Regions from separate parts of the Escherichia marmotae genome, predicted to be linked through region 2. Evidence: riboswitches for the same ligand, from Rfam matches in the RefSeq annotation. Region 2 holds a riboswitch; each other region holds the start of a gene.
The links. A riboswitch is a leader RNA that binds a small molecule or an ion and turns the genes downstream of it on or off. The one in region 2 is predicted to bind thiamine pyrophosphate.
Positions count from the first base shown of each region.

Region 1: it holds a riboswitch for thiamine pyrophosphate, as region 2 does, so the genes downstream of both, thiM (hydroxyethylthiazole kinase) here and thiC (phosphomethylpyrimidine synthase ThiC) in region 2, are expected to answer to the same signal.
Region 3: it holds a riboswitch for thiamine pyrophosphate, as region 2 does, so the genes downstream of both, thiB (thiamine ABC transporter substrate binding subunit) here and thiC (phosphomethylpyrimidine synthase ThiC) in region 2, are expected to answer to the same signal.

Region 1 covers NZ_CP025979.1:298,296-300,559, forward strand. Annotated here, with positions in the region: gene C1192_RS01435 (nickel/cobalt efflux protein RcnA) at 1-169, opposite strand, end outside; gene rcnR (Ni(II)/Co(II)-binding transcriptional repressor RcnR) at 290-562, shown strand; TPP riboswitch at 654-750, shown strand; gene thiM (hydroxyethylthiazole kinase) at 785-1,573, shown strand; gene thiD (bifunctional hydroxymethylpyrimidine kinase/phosphomethylpyrimidine kinase) at 1,570-2,264, shown strand, end outside.
Region 2 covers NZ_CP025979.1:3,549,649-3,551,912, reverse strand. Annotated here, with positions in the region: gene nudC (NAD(+) diphosphatase) at 1-595, opposite strand, end outside; gene C1192_RS18255 (Rsd/AlgQ family anti-sigma factor) at 689-1,165, shown strand; TPP riboswitch at 1,217-1,317, shown strand; gene thiC (phosphomethylpyrimidine synthase ThiC) at 1,397-2,264, shown strand, end outside.
Region 3 covers NZ_CP025979.1:2,447,275-2,449,538, forward strand. Annotated here, with positions in the region: gene sgrR (DNA-binding transcriptional regulator SgrR) at 1-1,179, shown strand, start outside; TPP riboswitch at 1,213-1,312, shown strand; gene thiB (thiamine ABC transporter substrate binding subunit) at 1,343-2,264, shown strand, end outside.

The sequences.
Region 1 (2,264 bases), 1.4 Mb from region 2:
GTCCAAGCATCACCGCCTGTTTAATGGTGCCTTTAATGGCGATGATAAACGCTGCCATCATCGTTTTTGAGTGCCCTGGCTCCAGCCCATGAAGCGCACCAAGTAAGATGGCGCTGGGGATGAAAAACCAGGCGTTTCCTTGCTGAAGAAGAGTGGTAAATTCGGTCATGATAATAATTCTTAGTATTAAATCGACGCCCTGATTCTACTCCCCCCCAGTACATGATACTACCCCCCAGTAGATTAATAGTGCTATGATTTTCCATGTTCTTGTTAACCAGGTGTTGCCATGTCTCATACCATCCGTGATAAACAGAAACTGAAAGCGCGTGCCAGTAAGATTCAGGGACAGGTCGTCGCGCTCAAGAAAATGCTCGACGAGCCGCACGAATGTGCTGCCGTACTACAACAGATTGCCGCCATTCGTGGTGCGGTAAACGGCTTGATGCGAGAAGTGATTAAAGGCCATCTGACGGAACACATTGTTCATCAGGGCGATGAATTAAAGCGTGAAGAAGATCTGGATGTCGTTCTGAAGGTGCTGGATTCTTATATAAAATAATTTCACAACGTTATTGTAATATCGCCGTTTTTCCTCGTTTACAACGTGTGCGCGGGGCCTTACCATCCTTATCTGCGATCCATCATCGCAACCAAACGACTCGGGGTGCCCTTCTGCGTGAAGGCTGAGAAATACCCGTATCACCTGATCTGGATAATGCCAGCGTAGGGAAGTCACAGACCATCAGGTCATCGCTTCTTCACGTTATGGCAGGAGCAAACTATGCAAGTCGACCTGCTGAGTTCCGCGCAATCTGCGCGCACGTTACACCTCTTTCACCAACACTCTCCCCTTGTGCATTGCATGACCAATGATGTGGTGCAAACTTTTACCGCCAATACTTTACTGGCGCTCGGTGCATCGCCAGCGATGGTTATCGAAACCGAAGAGGCCAGTCAGTTTGCGGCCATCGCCAGTGCCTTGTTGATTAACGTAGGCACACTGACGCAGCTACGAGCACAAGCGATGCGTGCTGCCGTAGAACAGGCAACACGCTCCCAAACCCCCTGGACGCTTGATCCGGTCGCAGTTGGCGCACTCGAATATCGCCGTCATTTTTGCCACGAACTTTTATCGTTAAAGCCAGCGGCGATACGCGGTAATGCCTCTGAAATTATGGCATTAGCTGGTATCGCCAATGGTGGTCGCGGTGTGGATTCCACCGACGCCGCAGCCAACGCGTTACCCGCAGCACAAACACTGGCGAATGAAACCGGGGCTGTCGTCGTGGTCACGGGCGAGGTAGATTATGTTACCGATGGTCGTCGCATCGTTGGCATTCACGGCGGCGATCCGTTAATGACCAAAGTAGTAGGAACTGGTTGTGCATTATCGGCAGTTGTCGCTGCCAGTTGTGCATTACCGGGCGATACGCTGGAAAATGTTGCATCTGCCTGCCACTGGATGAAACAAGCCGGAGAACGTGCGGTCGCCAGAAGCGAAGGGCCGGGCAGTTTTATCCCCCATTTCCTTGATGCGCTCTGGCAACTGACGCAGGAGGTGCAGGCATGAAACGGGTTAACGCTCTGACGATTGCCGGTACTGATCCGAGTGGTGGTGCGGGGATTCAGGCCGATCTTAAAACCTTCTCGGCACTTGGCGCTTATGGTTGTTCGGTAATCACCGCACTGGTGGCGCAAAATACCCGCGGTGTACAGTCGGTGTATCGCATTGAGCCTGACTTTGTTGCCGCACAACTCGACTCAGTGTTCAGCGATGTGCGAATCGATACCACCAAAATCGGCATGCTGGCAGAGACGGATATTGTTGAAGCGGTGGCAGAACGGCTGCAACGTTACCAGATCCAAAACGTGGTGCTGGATACCGTTATGCTGGCTAAAAGCGGTGATCCGCTGCTTTCACCTTCGGCGGTTGCCACGCTACGCAGTCAATTATTGCCGCAGGTTTCATTAATCACCCCAAATTTGCCGGAGGCTGCTGCTTTACTCGATTCTCCACACGCGCGTAATGAACAGGAAATGCTGGAGCAGGGGCGTGAATTATTGGCGATGGGCTGTGGTGCCGTGTTGATGAAAGGTGGTCATCTGGATGATGAGCAAAGCCCGGACTGGTTGTTTACCCGCGACGGCGAACAACGGTTTACCGCACCGCGTATTATGACCAAAAACACGCATGGCACTGGTTGTACATTATCTGCGGCGCTGGCAGCGCTGCGTCCGCGTCACACGAATTGGGCTGACAC
Region 2 (2,264 bases):
ACTGAGGAAACGGCCACGGCTGAGAGGTCACATAACGCAAATTCCTGACTTTGATGCCACTCTCTTCCATCACTTCCCGCGCGACCGCCTGTTCGAGGGTTTCTCCGACTTCGACAAATCCGGCGAGTACCGTATGGACACCGTTACGATGCCGGGTATGCTGGGCAAGTAGGATCGAATCATCGCGACGGATGGCAACGATAATGCAGGGAGCGATTTGTGGGTAGTAACGCTCACGGCAGTGGCTGCACAGCATCGCCCATTCGGTTTTGCTTGGGTACATTTCATGCCCGCAATATCCGCAGTATTTATGCGAACGGTAAAATTCCGCCAGTTGCACGCCGCGTCCGGCTAATTGAAACAGCCCGACGTCCAGATCAATAACCTGGCGCACCGAGCCCATATCATGGCGACGCTGCTGTTGTACCAGCCAAACAGGTTCTCCTTGCCATTCGCCTATCTGCAGTGCGCGCTGACCCACAAGATCAAAATTTGCCGCTTTGCCATATGGCAATTCTCCCTTCGGCAACCATAATTTTTGCTCATGGCTGACTATCCACCAACCGTGATCTAATTTTTCAATTATACGATCCATAGCTCTTGCACTACCTTTGCTTCACTGGCATGTTTAACATGTTTTTTACATTCTCACTGAGCAGTTTTTGAAGACAAACTTGCGGAGTCAATCATGCTTAACCAGCTCGATAACCTGACGGAACACGTCAGAGGAAGTAACAAACTGGTTGATCGCTGGCTACATGTACGTAAGCATCTGCTCGTGGCTTACTACAATTTGGTTGGCATTAAGCCTGGCAAAGAATCGTACATGAGGCTAAACGAAAAAGCCCTTGATGATTTTTGCCAGAGTCTGGTCGATTACCTTTCTGCCGGGCATTTCAGTATTTATGAGCGCATTCTGCATAAACTGGAAGGCAACGGGCAGCTCGCTCGCGCCGCGAAGATTTGGCCGCAACTGGAAGCCAACACGCAGCAGATTATGGATTACTACGATTCCAGTCTGGAAACCGCCATAGATCATGATAATTATCTTGAGTTTCAACAGGTTTTATCTGACATCGGTGAAGCGCTGGAAGCACGCTTTGTGCTGGAAGATAAGCTAATTCTGCTGGTGCTTGACGCTGCCCGCCTCAAACATCTTGCTTGAGTTATGCGCTGTTAACGCGTAATTTACATTCAACGCCCCGTTTGCGGGGCTAATTTCTTGTCGGAGTGCCTTAACTGGCTGAGACCGTTCATTCGGGATCCGCGGAACCTGATCAGGCTAATACCTGCGAAGGGAACAAGAGTTAATCTGCTATTGCATCGCCTTTGCGGCGATCATCTCTTGCTTCATCCGTCGTCTGACAAGCCACGTCCTTAACTTTTGGAATGAGCTATGTCTGCAACAAAACTGACCCGCCGCGAGCAACGCGCCCAGGCCCAACATTTTATCGATACCCTGGAAGGCACCGCCTTTCCCAACTCAAAACGGATTTACATCACCGGCACACATCCTGGCGTGCACGTGCCGATGCGTGAGATCCAGCTTAGCCCGACGCTAATCGGCGGCAGCAAAGAACAGCCACAGTACGAAGAAAATGAAGCGATTCCGGTCTACGATACCTCCGGCCCGTATGGCGACCCGCAAATCGCGATTAACGTACAGCAAGGGCTGGCAAAACTGCGCCAGCCGTGGATCGATGCACGCGGCGACACTGAAGCACTCACCGTTCGCAGTTCCGATTACACTAAAGCGCGACTGGCGGATGATGGCCTCGATGAATTGCGTTTTAGCGGCGTATTAACGCCAAAACGCGCCAAAGCAGGCCATCGCGTTACGCAGTTACACTACGCCCGCCGGGGCATCATCACGCCGGAGATGGAGTTCATCGCCATTCGCGAGAACATGGGGCGCGAGCGCATCCGTAGCGAAGTTTTGCGCCACCAGCATCCGGGTATGAGCTTTGGTGCTCGCCTGCCGGAAAATATCACCGCGGAGTTTGTCCGTGACGAAGTCGCTGCCGGACGCGCCATTATCCCCGCCAATATCAATCATCCGGAATCTGAGCCAATGATCATTGGTCGCAACTTTCTGGTGAAAGTGAATGCCAATATCGGCAACTCAGCGGTCACCTCTTCCATTGAAGAAGAAGTGGAAAAACTGGTGTGGTCCACGCGCTGGGGAGCGGATACTGTGATGGATCTCTCTACCGGTCGCTATATTCACGAAACCCGCGAGTGGATTTTGCGCAACAGCCCGGTGC
Region 3 (2,264 bases), 1.1 Mb from region 2:
GAAAATGGGGAACTGGAGGCGGACATTGCCCACCACTGGCAACAAATTTCCCCACTTCACTGGCGTTTCTTTTTACGTCCCGGTATCCAATTTCATCATGGCCGTGAGCTGGAAATGGACGATGTCATCGCCTCTTTGAAACGGCTCAATACGCAGCCGCTCTATTCCCACATTGCTGAAATTGTTTCGCCAACGCCCTGGACGCTGGATATCCATCTTACGCAGCCCGATCGTTGGTTGCCGTTACTACTGGGGCAAGTTCCGGCGATGATCCTGCCGCGGGAATGGGAAACCATCAGCAACTTTGCCAGTCATCCGATCGGCACCGGTCCGTATGCGGTAATGCGTAACAGCGCCAATCAGTTGAAAATTCAGGCATTCGATGACTTCTTCGGTTATCGGGCACTCATCGATGAAGTTAACGTCTGGGTTCTGCCGGAAATTGCCGACGAGCCAGCCGGAGGGCTAATGCTGAAAGGGCCGCAGGGTGAGGAAAAAGAGATTGAAAGCCGCCTGGAAGAAGGTTGCTACTATTTACTGTTCGACAGCCGCACCCATCGCGGGGCGAATCAGCAAGTCAGAGACTGGGTAAGCTACGTTCTTTCTCCGAGCAATCTGGTCTACTTCGCGGAAGAACAGTACCAGCAACTCTGGTTCCCGGCCTACGGACTGCTCCCCCGTTGGCACCATGCCCGCCCCACGCATTGCGAAAAACCCGCCGGGCTGGAAAGCCTTACCCTGACCTTTTATCAGGATCATATTGAACATCGGGTAATTGCCAGGATCATGCAGCAAATTCTGGCGAGTCATCAGGTAACGCTTAACATCAACGAGATCAGCTACGATCAGTGGCATGCGGGAGAGATCGAAAGCGATATCTGGCTTAACAGCGCCAACTTTACGCTGCCGCTGGATTTTTCGCTGTTCGCGCATTTGTGCGAAGTGCCGCTGCTACAACACTGTATTCCGATCGACTGGCAAGCCGATGCCGCGCGCTGGCGCAATGGCGAGATGAATCTGGCGAACTGGTGCCAGCAGTTAGTGACCAGCAAAGCGATGGTGCCATTGATCCATCACTGGCTGATCATTCAGGGGCAACGCAGTATGCGCGGCCTGCGCATGAATACCCTTGGATGGTTCGATTTTAAATCAGCGTGGTTTGCACCGCCGGATCCATGATTGCTGGTTGATAACAAACTCACTACACTAACGCCGTTCTCAACGGGGTGCCACGCAAATGCGTGCGCTGAGAAAATACCCGTCGAACCTGATCCGGATAACGCCGGCGAAGGGATTTGAGGCTCCTTCTCAAGTCCTTTGCCACTCTTCTTTGAGGTGCAAAGTGTTAAAAAAATGTCTTCCTTTGCTGTTGCTGTGCACAGCGCCCGTTTTTGCGAAACCTGTTCTGACCGTCTATACCTACGACTCCTTCGCTGCCGACTGGGGGCCAGGTCCGGTAGTCAAAAAAGCCTTTGAAGCCGACTGTCATTGCGAACTGAAACTGGTGGCGCTGGAAGATGGCGTCTCGCTGCTCAACCGTCTGCGGATGGAAGGTAAAAACAGCAAAGCCGATGTGGTGCTGGGTCTGGATAACAATCTGTTAGATGCCGCCAGCAAAACCGGGCTGTTTACCAAAAGCGGCGTGTCAGCGGATGCGATCAATGTACCCGGCGGCTGGAATAATGACACTTTCGTACCATTTGATTACGGCTACTTCGCCTTCGTCTATGACAAGAACAAACTGAAAAATCCGCCGCAAAGCCTGAAAGAACTGGTTGAGAGCGATCAAAACTGGCGGGTGATTTATGAAGATCCACGCACCAGTACGCCAGGTCTGGGTCTGCTGCTGTGGATGCAAAAAGTCTATGGCGATGACACCCCGCAAGCCTGGCAGAAACTGGCGAAGAAAACCGTCACCGTCACCAAAGGCTGGAGCGAAGCCTATGGCCTGTTTTTAAAAGGCGAAAGCGATCTGGTATTGAGCTACACCACTTCTCCGGCTTATCACATTCTCGAAGAGAAGAAAGATAACTACGCCGCCGCCAACTTTAGCGAAGGTCACTATCTGCAAGTGGAAGTCGCCGCCCGCACCGCTGCCAGCAAGCAGCCGGAGCTGGCACAAAAATTCCTCCAGTTTATGGTTTCTCCGGCTTTCCAGAATGCGATCCCAACCGGCAACTGGATGTATCCGGTAGCAAACGTCGCACTACCTGCCGGTTTTGAACAACTGACCAAACCGGCCACCACGCTGGAATTCACGCCAG